DNA from 4 places in the Paenibacillus bovis genome. Region 2 is predicted to be linked to each of the others. Evidence: a T-box and tRNA genes for the amino acid it is inferred to sense, from the RefSeq annotation. Region 2 holds a T-box; the other regions hold tRNA genes.

Region 1 (3,240 bases), 2.0 Mb from region 2:
TGCTATCCAGCAGCAGATGTCCGATATTGCCCAATATATCAAGCAGCACCATCAGCAAGCGTTGTCCCTACAGACGATTGCCAATCAATTTCATCTGAGCCCATCTCATCTGAGCCGGATGTTCAAACGTACTACTGGTTTCCATCTGACCGAATATATGAATACGATTCGTATCCAGACGGCCCAGCAGCTGTTAAGAGAGAGCGATCTCAAAATTATTGATATTGCGGAAGCGGCTGGATTTAATAACTTTTCCCACTTTGGCAAAATATTCAAGCAGATGTGCCAGGTCAGTCCGCGAGAATACCGGATAGCAGCAGGCAAGCGATCCAACTTGACTGCCCAGCAATAAGCACTCTTTGGTTATATGATTAACAATTGGTATAAGACCAAAGATCGCTAAAAGAACAATGACTACTCGTTAATGAATGCTCATTGATGAATCTTATAAGATCAACAACTGCTGAAGATCAAAACCTGCCTAAAATCAATAACAGCCATAACATCAACAATCACGATCAGCTTCACAACTGCATCAGCTTAGCAATCGTCAAATGTTCATTTTACAGCTGCGGAGCTTCGGCAGATGTTAGCAGCGCACGCAGCAGCAGGGAAGCACTCCCATCTTCATGCTCCAGCAGTACCCAGTTGACTGCAATCGTATCCTTGAGCTGCTGTGCCTGCTCAAGCGTCAGCTGCAGACCATCCATCCGTCCTTCTTCCGCTTCGATATAATCACGTGAGGCCTCCATGGACAGTGCATACTTGAGCCAGTTTTTCATGCCCGGTACGGTGGTAAACGTCATACGATATCCATCGCGAACTGCCTGTACCAGTTGTTCACCATGTTCATTCGCATAATTCATCCATTCGGCAAAATCGATATCCACACTGCTAACAGCACGCAGCGGGGCATCTGCTTGTTCACTCAGTGCCTGAATCAGTATATCTTCTGCAATACCTTCCGAGCGCAGACGTTCGATAATGATCGCGCTGCGTTGGGATATTCTCACTTGTTCTGTCATGGATCCGTCCTCCATTGTTTCATTAATATGCGCATACGCGATAAACACTACATGTAGCCGGTTAACGGCTGCACCTCTATCGTATCATACTCCTTATAACGCATGCTTGTATCAGTTGTCACGGCGGATCGGACGCGTATTGGCGAGCAGCAGAGCACCGAGCAATGCCAGAATCGCCAAAGACCACAATAATGTATTCATCGCATTATCGTAATCTACAATAATCAGCCGGATAATCGCAGTAATCCCAATATAGATGAAGTAACGCAGTGGGAAATGGAATCCGCTTTTGAAATATTTGACGATTAGGGCGATAAACTCAAAGTATAAAAAGAACACCAGCAGCTGGTCCATGAATTCATACGCTGTCGTCCCTGTATCTCCACTGATAAAGATAAAACTGAAAATATACCAGGTTTCTTTTAACAGGAAAAAGCATAATGTAAAAGCCACCAGACCGAGGGTGATATTGAGTACGGCTTGCAAAATGGCCGGAATTTGGTGCACATGACGCATCCAGTTTTTCATAATTGTTTCCTCCCGTCTATGGATCTGTTTTGTTATATGAACAGGCTGTGCGTCTAAATCTACTGGACGCTGGTAGATGAATTGAGTATACAATTTGCTCTTAGCGGCTGCAATAAGTGCTTGTTATCCCTATTTATTATATCTATGGAGTTATTAACTCTCTTTATGGAATTATATTATTTACCTTTATTTTGACGATCCATATGTAGGTTCGGATGGATTCTCTGCCCAATCCAGTTCTCCTGCATATACTGTTCAAGTGATTGGCGGCAGCGGTAATGTATGCAATGTAGTCTATATGGTGACCAATACCTGATCCAGTAGCTGGCTGATACTCTTGATCTGATCAATTGGACTCTGCAAATAGGTGCAAAAAAAGCGCTCTTCATTATATAAATGAAGAGCGCTTTTTGGACGTCCCAGGAGGGATTCGAACCCCCGACCGACGGCTTAGAAGGCCGTTGCTCTATCCAGCTGAGCTACTGGGACACATAATATGTATAAATCGACGACAAATGATATTATACCGTAATTCAGTATTTTTTCAAATATAATTTTTAATAGCGGTTAGTCAGTATCGGTGATCTGGTATATACTGGCTAAACAGGTGGTTATCCCACCAAAATAATCCTTTCTGGATTTCGTTAAAAATAATAGTTCTAATTATCCAAAAATAAGTTTTAATTGGGAAAATGTGTATTATAATATACCTACAACTATTTAACTAATATGAGAACGTTATCGAATCACTATATATTGCAATCGTTATCATATCGGCTGATATGTCATTGAACTGAAATGGAGGTATCCATAATGTCTACATCCCTATCCGGCCAGGAGTCAGGGCATCCCATGCAAAACTCGCAGAATAAACCCGTTGAAACAGCTATTTCTTCGGTATGGGATGACGATATCCCGGACGGCGGAAAACATGGATGGGTCAAAATCAAAGATAACCGCATCCATGTCTTTCCTCCACGCCAGGGAGGCCGTCCAGCTTCGATCCGAGGGGCTGCTCCGGTCTCGCTGATTGTGAACAAAAATATTATTGCCGGTACTGCTCCCATCGACGAAGAAGATATTGTGACCTGGGAGCTTCAGCATGAACCGTTGTTCGAGATCAAAGTCTCTCCGGATCAGATGGAAGCGTATCTGATTCTGCATGAAAAGGTACGGTATGAATGGAATCTGGTGGATACTCCGGCCTCGACGCAGCTTACGGTACAGGCGGCACCCAACCGCGAGCGTATCATCGAGACGCTGGAGTTCACTCATATCATGGATGCGCTGGAGAGCCGTCATATTATCAAAAATATCGATAAAGCAGCTATTTTGCAGGAGCTGGACCTCCCGTCCGGCAAACCGGTTGTAGTGGCGCGTGGACAAGCATCTATACCGGGAACCGATGCACGGCTGGAATTATTTTTCCCGGAGCAGATTGAATCGGTGTTTCATGAAGCAGGCGGTGTGATCGATCATCGTAGTTATCGCCGTATTCCTTCGGTACATGAAGGCGAAGTGATTGCTACCAAGCATGCACCGGTAACTGGATTACCTGGTTATGATGTATTCGGCAATGAACTCTCCCCAAGACCGGCGCATGATCTGGAAGTGACTCCTGGAGAATTTACCGAAATGAATGCAGCAGGCGAAATTGTAGCGCTTCGTCCGGGACGTCCGCGGATGA
Region 2 (3,240 bases):
CTGCCGAGCCACCTCTTCTTTGTTTGGCAATTCCGGATTTTTTTCTTCGATAATGCGGGCTGCCTGCTGCACTGCCTCATCCAGTACTTCTTCCAGAAATACAACTTTCCCTTTGCGTGTAGACATTTTTTTGCCATTTACTTTCATCAGACCAAAAGGCACATGTATGCAATCTTCTGCCCAATCCAAACCCATTTTGCGCAGTACGGCAAATACCTGACGGAAATGTAGCGTCTGTTCACCACCCACTACATAGACGAGACGGTCGCCCTCCATCACTTCCTTGCGATAAATAGCTGTTGCTAGATCGCGGGTCGGATAGATGGTGGTACCATCAGATTTGATAATCAGACATGGAGGCATATCCTGTTCATCCAGGCGAACGACCAGAGCTCCATCGCTTTCCTCCAGCAGATTCAGCTCACGCAGACGATCTACAACCGCAGGCATTTTATCATTATAAAAGCTCTCACCCAGTACCGCATCGAATTCCACACCCAGGCGCTCATACATCCGATCCAGTGACGCCATGCTCACATCTACAAAGTAACGCCACAATTCCAGTGCCTGGGCATCTCCATTTTCCAGCTTGCGAAACCAGTCACGTGCTTCATCCTCCAGCTCTGGATGCTCTGCTGCTTCATCATGAAATTTGATATATACACGAAGGGCTTCTCCGATCGGATTCTGCTCCATTTGTACAGGATCACTCCACCGCAGATGTGCAGTGATCTGCTTGCCAAACTGGGTACCCCAATCACCGATATGATTGACACGTACAGGGTCATATCCAGCAGCACGATATAAACGATACAATGCTGCGCCAATTACAGTAGAGCGCAGATGTCCGACTCCAAACGGCTTGGCAATATTAGGCGAAGACATATCGATAATAATACGTTGTCCTTGACCTGTGTGCAGTTGATAATGCTGCTCTTGGCTAATCTGTTCCAGTAGAGACTTACTGCATGCTGTCCGATCCCAGTGCATATTTACGTATGCGCCGGCAGCAGATACCTGAATATGTGCATAGTCCGGCTGCTCGCTGATCCGGCTGCACAGCTCGGCAGCAATCTGCTGCGGAGCACGGCGCCAGGATTTGGCCAGCGTAAAGCATGGAAAAGCCAGATCCCCCATCGCTACTGATGGCGGTGTCTCCAGCAGCCGGGTCAGCTCAGCCGTATCGATATCGGTCACTTTTTGCAGCATTTCTGCTGCTTCTTTAACAAATAATCCTACTGTACTCATCATGTATACGCTCCTTTTATTTTTACATATCAAAAAACTCCCGTCCCTCAAGCCAAAGCTTAAGAGACGAGAGCATCGATTACTGTTCCCGCGGTACCACTCTTGGTACAACCAGCATCTTACGGATAAAGTTCCTTGAGCTGCCGGATTGTCACTCGAATACGATAACGGTGTCGGACCGGATTCGCCTATGCACATTAGCTGCTCTACGGCATACTGCTGCTTTGGACGAATCATCTCACAGGTGCGCTTCGGCGAAGGCATTCTACCGGCTCCCACCATCCCGGCTCGCTTGAAGAATGGAGACTGTACCTACTCTCCTGTTCATAGATTTTTTATGTAATTGGATAAAATAACAATCTGGAAGAGTCATATGCAAGTTAGCAGTATTATATCGGGCAACCTGCAGACAGGCAACCTTTTTTTGAAATTCGCTTTTCCCTTTTTATTCACATTGATTTTCTTGTCATATAAAAAAGCTGCCATCAATAAAGATAGCAGCTTTCAATAATCAATGCGCTGTCCCGCAGGAAAGGCACACTCCTATGTAGACAGCCCTGCTTTTTTATACAGGAACTTTCATTTCCATCAGTTCTCTGCACATTTGGGCGCAGCGGCGGCATGCCTCTACACATTCCTGGCAATGCGTTTGCGGATGCTTCTGGCATTCATCAATACAAGCTTCGCAGGCTTTGGCGCACACTTCGGCGATTTCGGCAGCGAAGATGCTTCCCTGGCTCAATGCCTGTGCTGTAAAGGAGCAAATCTCTGCACAATCCCGGTTGATACGAATGCAATCGCACAACTTCTCCAGATCATATTCCTTGAGGTTGGAAATATAAGAAATATTGCAGGCATTCATTGCTTCTACACATGCCTCGATATACGAATGATATTGTTGTGGTGTTGACATGATAACAGCCTCCCGAGTCGTTCAATTTTGGTCAATCTGGTGTCAGCCAGTTTGTTTCTGCGCCGTTGTCCGGCCTCAGCGTTTGGTTATTGAACTATTACCCCGGGACAGGCAAAATTGAAACGAAGACGTGATCAGGATTCTGTCGCTTGACGCTCCAGTGTCAGCAATTGTTCCTGGATCTGTCGTTTATCAAAATATTCTCCAATAAATACAGCGACATCCGGAACCGGTTTTTGAGGTATCGTTTTCATAAAATCCATCTGCCGGTAGGCATACTGGAACAGGAAGCGGCTTGACGTATCACTGAACGTCAGGATACCTTTGGCACGGTACACTTCTGCAGGCAGCTTGGCAATGATTTTTTCGAATTCTTCGCTGTTAACCGGCTGCTGAAAATAATGCGTATACACCATCACGTGTTCATGCGAATGGTGCATATGCCGGTGTCCAGCATGTTCTGCTATCGTCTCATCATGTACCGGTTCTGCCGAGTCTGAAGTACTGCATATTGCGCAGCTTTGTACATCATGTTCTGCCGTGGTGCTCGAATTTTGTTCGCTACTGAGCGAAGCGCCCTCCTGCTCGTATTGCGAACGATCCACATTACATCGCACTGCAATATGAACCGGAGCATAGGCATTCCAGCCACGCACAATACTCTGCACCTGCTCCAGCTGCTCGGGACTGACCAGATCACTTTTGTTAAGAACAAGCAGGGATGCCGATCGAATCTGCTCCTGCATGAGCCGATAGGTCTTGCCCTGCTGTTCTTTATACAGCTGCCATAGATGCGCAGTATCCACTACCGTAATCAAATTGCGCAGCTCGAGGGGATTATACAGAGCAATCTCGGTGACCGCATCGAGAATTTCGATGGGATTGGCAACGCCAGATGCTTCGATTACGATCATGTCGGGTTGTTCATTTTGCATCAGATTGTACAGTTCAAGCCCCAGATCGACCCGATTCGAACAGCAAATGCACCCACTTAGCAGCTCAGCCATCGCTACATCCTGATCCAGCATCATACCATCCAGATTGACATCACCGATCTCATTCATAATAACGGCTGGTGT
Region 3 (3,240 bases), 1.9 Mb from region 2:
CATGGCGATGATATCCTGACCAGCATGACTTTCTCGCTGAAAGACGGCAAAGCTATTCAGCTGTCTGATCTGCTCAAGTCCAACAGCAACTACAGCCAGGATATCAAAAAGCTGATCCAGACACATATCAAGAAAAACGCAGATACCGAGGGATTATCTCTGGAGCAGTTCAACGATCTCAGCAAAAACTCCAGCAAATACCTGGAGAATTACTATCTGACAGATAGCGGATTCACGATTTTCTTCCAGAAGTATGATATTGCTCCGGGAGCAGCAGGCAATCCGAAAATAGACTTTACTTTCAGTCAGCTGCTGAAATCGGGTACTAACCCACTGTCTGCTTATCAATCCTGATTTATTTTAAACAAGGCCATATAGAATTTGGCTATTAGCTAGAAATATCCGAAGAACCTGTTCCATCGTGATCGTACGATGCTGAACAGGTTCTTTTTATTATATATTTCTTTTTCGGCAGAGTAGGAAAGGGGGAATCCAAAATCGTATAGATAATAGCATAATGAGAAGCAACGACTAACAGCAGAACAAAAACACCTCCAGACATTAGTCTGGAGGTGTTTGGATAGGCTGGCAGTTGCCGGCTTATACTCCTTGCGGAGGTGTTTTTTCGATAACTTTGTCGATCAGACCGTATTCCTGTGCATCTGCAGCAGTCATGAAATAGTCACGATCGGTATCTTTTTCGATACGTTCCAGCGGCTGGCCTGTACGTTCAGCCAGGATTTTGTTCAGCTTGTCGCGCATTTTGAGGATGCGACGTGCACGGATTTCGATATCTGTCGCCTGACCTTGAGCACCACCCAGTGGTTGGTGAATCATAACTTCACTGTTCGGCAGCGCAAAACGCTTGCCTTTGGCACCTGCATTCAGCAGGAACGCGCCCATGCTGGCAGCCATACCTACGCAGATCGTAGATACATCGGCTTTGATAAATTGCATTGTATCGTAAATAGCCATACCTGCAGTAATGGAACCGCCCGGGCTGTTAATGTAAAGGTGAATATCTTTCTCAGGGTCTTCGGCTTCCAGGAACAGCATCTGTGCAATAATTGCATTGGCTACCACATCATTGACTTCGGAACCAAGGAAAATGATACGGTCTTTCAGCAGACGGGAGTAAATATCATACGCACGTTCACCACGGCTGCTCTGTTCAACGACCATTGGGATATAACTCACTAGAAACCCTCCTTAGATTACAATCATAATAAGTGTGATTATATAGTGGATCATTACTTCAAACAATATCAGGAACTCAATTGTTCTTACCACATTATAGGATAATTCAAACTAAAAGTCAAAGATAGTCAAACTATTGCTTGCAAAACTGCCTGAATTTCTAAAAAATGGGTTAATGATGAAGAGGAACATTTGCTGTTCTCTATGGACACAATATGTCCCGTCTCTAAAACGGAGCTTTAATCACGAATGGAACTTTAATCACGGACACGATAAGTCTCATCTTGGAATACAGATCTGACCGCGTATATATAATTGCTACTATATGAATACGATTATATGCAGATACAAAAATAACCAGCCTGGGCTGGTTACGTCATTACTATTTCGTCGAAGAAAAGATTATGTAATTAATCATGCGATAATATATACGTGCTACGATCAAGCTCTGAGCCTCTGCTGCTCAAGAAGTAAAATGGCGCGCCCGCCAAGAATCGAACTTGGATCTCAGGCTTCGGAGGCCTACGTCATATCCATTGGACCACGGGCGCATATAAGCAACAGCAAGAATTAGTATAGATGAAATAAAGTCAAAAAGCAAGCAGCGCTTCCATAATAATTATAACGTGCACCTTCCATAATTAGTTGTCGCAAAGACTTGATTCTGGCATGGAAATTGGTTAATATAGACGTGGGACTTAAAAAGTTATGCCGGGACATTTTGAGTCCATTACACACAGCCTGATTTACTGGGTATCCAATTACACTGAGCGAGACAAGTTGCAGGAGTGGAAAGCATGCGAAAATTACTTGAAATACAACAGCAGCTTCTGCCCGATCTCACCGATGTATTGAAGAAAAGATATGCCATTTTACATCAGGTCATGCTGACCGGAATTGTCGGGCGAAGATCGCTTGCCGTTTCCCTCAATATGACAGAGCGGGTACTGCGGGCTGAGACAGACCTGCTCAAGGCTCAGGGACTTCTTGAGATTGAGAGTACAGGGATGCGCATCAGCGAAGCAGGCAGGGAGCTGCTGGAGGAACTTGAGCCTATTATGGAAGAGTTGCTCGGATTGTCCGTATTGGAAGATCGCATTCGTGATGTGTATGGACTAAGACAGGTTGTTATTGTACCTGGAGACAGTGACACATCAGCCAGCACCAAGCAGAATCTTGGCAGAGCTGGTGCCAAAGCTCTGCTCAGTGTGATTCGCGAAAATGATATCGTAGCTGTAACCGGCGGCTTTACGCTTGCCGAAGTGGCAGAGCAGCTTAGCCCAACCTTTCCGGCACCTCTAAAGGATGCCTGGTTCGTACCGGCAAGAGGCGGACTCGGTGAGAACATGGAGTATCAGGCTAACTCCATCGTTTCGACCATGGCTAAGCGCGTAGGCGCGCAGTACCGGCTGCTGCATGTGCCCGATCTGCTGCGCAGAGATGCTTACGAGCTGCTGTATCAGGATCAGAATGTCCGTGAGATTGTCGATTTTATCCGGCGTGCGAGAATCATTATTCATGGTATCGGTGATGCGATGGAGATGGTACGGCGCCGGAGACTGGATCCACAGACGGTAGAGGAAATCCGCAATGCTGGAGCCGTAGCCGAATCATTCGGTCATTATTTCAATGAAGATGGTCAGACGGTGCATCATATGCTGACCCTTGGACTTCAGCTGGAGGATATTGCAAACGCCGAAGTCGTTATTGGAATAGCGGGCGGACGCAGCAAAGCCAAATCTATCCATGCTGTACTTAAATTTGGACAGGAAGATATCCTGGTCCTCGACGAAGCCGCTGCCAGAGAGATCGTCAAAGAGCTATAGTGGTTTCCTTGTATCAATCAATGTTATGCTTGTGACGGTGTCACGGCATGCATCACTGGCAGCAGGCACACAAGCTTCATCTTATTATCGTTGTCTTGACAGGCTCGAGAGGGTCATGTCTTGATTGAATAAATCATAAACTTATTTCTAGGAGGAATTAACTCATGGTTAAAGTTGGTATTAACGGTTTTGGACGTATCGGACGTCTGGCTTTCCG
Region 4 (3,240 bases), 2.0 Mb from region 2:
TTACCTTTACGGAAACCTGGTACGCTTACTGTTTTACCTACTTTATTAAAAGCTTTATCGATTGCTGCGCTTACACGCTCAGCAGATACTTCTACTTCAAGAACGCCAAGGTTCTTTTCTGTTTTTTCCCATTTTGCTGTCATTTCAAGAATTCCCCTCCAAAAAATATTAACATGAATTGATTATTGAAATTGTATACATTTCACGTGCAGAATAACCACTATAGTATATACAACAATTCATGTTTTATCAAGTTTGTTTCTGCACTCTATCCTGAGGTATCCTGCATCCCCGGTTAGCGGGGCATCTGGCTGGATACAAACTGCTGGATAGCGCGGCAAGCCTGCTCGTAACGGAAGCGAATACTGTCTGTCACTCCGTACATGATACGCGTCTCTTCTTCGTTGCTGCTGCCTTCGAGCGTCTCTGCTACCGTATGGTGCAGGGCAGCCGCCCAGATATCAATCTCCGCATCATCCCCGCGTGTGATCCAGATATAGTTCTGGGTACCATAGATGCTCATAATGAACTGCGTCCACAGCTCCTGGGCAAAGTAAAACAGATTGGGTGCGCTGATCTCGGCTTTGTCGGATACACGCTCCAGGATCTGGATAATGGTCAGCGGGAACTCGGTCGGATCAAGTGGCACAGTCTCGACTTCAATATCTACCCGCTCATGCTGATGCATAAAAGAGACTGTCCCACGATAGCCACGCCGGCGAAGCGTCTGCAGAATCCGGAACTGAATCAGCGGATGGATCTGGTGATCTTCCTGCAGCCAATCGATCAGGCGCTGCTCTATATCCGGCTGGTCCAGATAAGAGAGCTGTTCAAGCGCCAACAGCGTACGTTCCGATACCGGACGCTCCATTGCCGTCTTAAGTAGCTTTTCTTCATATAACCGGTCTTCGGACTGCTTGAGCCGGATACGCTCGCGCATGATCTGTTCATTATTCGCAGCAGGTTCTTCATCCTCGGCGGAATCCGAATCCTCAAAATGGCCATGCGAAGACTCCGGGAACGTCGTGCGCAGCCATCCGAGCAGCGACTCCCATTCTTCCAGCTGGCGCTGATCCTGTCCCTGGCATTGCAGCAAAAACTCCAGCAACCCCATGGCTTCATGATAACGCTCTGTCTCAAGCATATTGGTTAATTCAACCTGATAATAGTCAAGTGTCTTGGGAAACAGGACTACATTCCGATTGTTGTCTGTATGTGAATTCGTTGAATCAGTGATAACGGCACCTCCTACATTCATCACATTATTCTGTGATTTCATGATTATAGCACAGCTTCCTTGCTGCTTAAAAACATAGACTGTCTCTTATATTGTATATAAACCATATCAACCCAGGATACCAGACCAAAGCGTAATTCTTATATGACTACAAAGGGGTAATGCCTATTGGAAGCTGGTTTTTTCACTTTGCGGAACATTGAATTGGAGTTGGATTCGGCTTTGGCCAATAGCAACCCATTAAAATTTGCTTGCCTTCCGACTTGGTTCATGATATTATATTTTTGTTGCGCTTGAAATATTGAATATTTGTCCCAGTAGCTCAGCAGGATAGAGCAACGGCCTTCTAAGCCGTCGGTCGGGGGTTCGAATCCCTCCTGGGACGTTACAACAATGAAAAAGCCTTTCATCCTTTTAAGGGGTGAGAGGCTTTTTTCGTTTCCGAATTATATGCTTTCTTCCGGTTTGGAAGAAGTGATCTTTTCAAAAGGATAATGCATCTTCCACTTTTCACGGATGCGGGTCATCAGTTCCATTACATCTGTAGTCAGGTCCATGGTGTGTTCTGGCTGTTCTCCTTGAACGCAGCGATTCATATACTCTACTTCATATGCCAGTGCCTGATCTGTTGAACCTGCCTGAATCGTCTCGGTCTGTCCATCTGTGTAATGAATAACAGCCTGATCCGCACGAGAAAATTCTCTAATCTCGATATATCCCTTTTCACAGCCTATGATGCCGGTGCGGGGAATCGATGTATTCAATGATAGGGATACATTCGCCATCTCATTGCGGCGGGTTTGCAGAATAGTTGCAGACTGCTCATCTACACCGGTAGCTGCCTTGTGCACACTGGTCAGTATCTGGTCCAGCGGACCGGACAAAAAGCAGCGTACAAAAGAAAGGGCATATACGCCCATATCCAGAAGTGCTCCTCCTGCCAGTTCAGGATTATAGAAGCGGTTCTCCGGATCGTATTCCTTGGGGTCACCCATCGAGACATTGATCATCTGAAGTGCGCCCAATCGGCCGCTGTCCAAGATCGTATGCAGCTTTTGATAAAGCGGCATATGATAAATAGTCATGGCTTCCGCCAGAATACGATTTTTTTCTTTGGCCAGTGCTTGGATTTCCTGCAGTTCTTCGCTGTTGACAGTAATCGCCTTTTCACAAAAAACATGTTTGTCCGCATGAAGACATTTTATGACATAACTGCGATGATTACTGTGCGGTGTAGCTATATATACAATATCAATTGCAGGATTACGCAGCATTTCATCTATATTATCATAGGCATGCTCGGCGCCGCATTCAGATGCAAATTGTCTGGAGCGATCCATTTGGCGTGAACAAACAGCAAAGACACGGCCATTTACCTGACGAATCGCATCTGCAAAATCATGCGCAATTTCTCCTGTACCGACAATCGCCCAATTCAAAGTCGTCATACACTTGCCTCCTGTCTGTTGCTTCAGTCTTATGTATCATTACCCTTTTGCAAAGGTCGTTTACCAGCATGCAAAAAAAGACGGCCGCCATGTTCATGATAGGCGTACCGTCCCCGAAAACCTATAACTGTTCATTAATAAAGCTAGCTGTAGCTATAGTGTTCTATACGTATACAGTTCTATATACAGCGTTATATTTTGTTACTACCGCTGTGCATCTCTACTATTAATATATTATTCCACTACTATCTGTGACTCGACGACGGAATCTGAACAAGGCTATCTACCTGAACAGGCAGCCCGGTACGGATCGACTGATTGGCGGCAATCCCTGTCAGGATCGAGCGGGCTCCATCGATATGATTGGCTGCGCGGTGAAAAGGATCTTCGGCCGGATGACCAAACAGGTCATTCAGCAGCTCCGGATCACCGCCCCCATGCCCGCCGGCTTTCTCTTCCACTTCCACCTCATACGGTTCGGCGAACATTGGGAAGACACGGATCTGCTTGCCTTCCAGTGCCCCTTCGTCGGCTTTGTCTCCACCGGCATTCACA

The links. The T-box of region 2 lies ahead of argS (arginine--tRNA ligase). A T-box ahead of a tRNA ligase gene usually reads a tRNA of that ligase, here a tRNA-Arg.
Region 1: it has a tRNA-Arg gene. The T-box ahead of argS (arginine--tRNA ligase) is inferred to sense a tRNA for this amino acid. The anticodon was not compared.
Region 3: it has a tRNA-Arg gene. The T-box ahead of argS (arginine--tRNA ligase) is inferred to sense a tRNA for this amino acid. The anticodon was not compared.
Region 4: it has a tRNA-Arg gene. The T-box ahead of argS (arginine--tRNA ligase) is inferred to sense a tRNA for this amino acid. The anticodon was not compared.

What each region holds. Positions count from the first base shown of each region.
Region 1 covers NZ_CP013023.1:4,750,024-4,753,263, forward strand. Annotated here, with positions in the region: gene AR543_RS20235 (helix-turn-helix transcriptional regulator) at 1-352, shown strand, start outside; gene AR543_RS20240 (hypothetical protein) at 564-1,025, opposite strand; gene psiE (phosphate-starvation-inducible protein PsiE) at 1,137-1,553, opposite strand; tRNA gene AR543_RS20250 (tRNA-Arg) at 1,969-2,042, opposite strand; gene AR543_RS20255 (flagellar assembly protein A) at 2,367-3,240, shown strand, end outside.
Region 2 covers NZ_CP013023.1:2,724,688-2,727,927, reverse strand. Annotated here, with positions in the region: gene argS (arginine--tRNA ligase) at 1-1,248, opposite strand, end outside; T-box leader at 1,308-1,585, opposite strand; gene AR543_RS11735 (four-helix bundle copper-binding protein) at 1,814-2,161, opposite strand; gene AR543_RS11730 (CobW family GTP-binding protein) at 2,296-3,240, opposite strand, start outside.
Region 3 covers NZ_CP013023.1:830,752-833,991, forward strand. Annotated here, with positions in the region: gene AR543_RS03650 (stalk domain-containing protein) at 1-354, shown strand, start outside; gene clpP (ATP-dependent Clp endopeptidase proteolytic subunit ClpP) at 601-1,197, opposite strand; tRNA gene AR543_RS03660 (tRNA-Arg) at 1,674-1,748, opposite strand; gene AR543_RS03665 (sugar-binding transcriptional regulator) at 1,995-3,023, shown strand; gene gap (type I glyceraldehyde-3-phosphate dehydrogenase) at 3,188-3,240, shown strand, end outside.
Region 4 covers NZ_CP013023.1:4,745,104-4,748,343, forward strand. Annotated here, with positions in the region: gene tig (trigger factor) at 1-143, opposite strand, end outside; gene AR543_RS20210 (hypothetical protein) at 296-1,258, opposite strand; tRNA gene AR543_RS20215 (tRNA-Arg) at 1,549-1,622, shown strand; gene AR543_RS20220 (Gfo/Idh/MocA family protein) at 1,684-2,685, opposite strand; gene AR543_RS20225 (Gfo/Idh/MocA family oxidoreductase) at 2,931-3,240, opposite strand, start outside.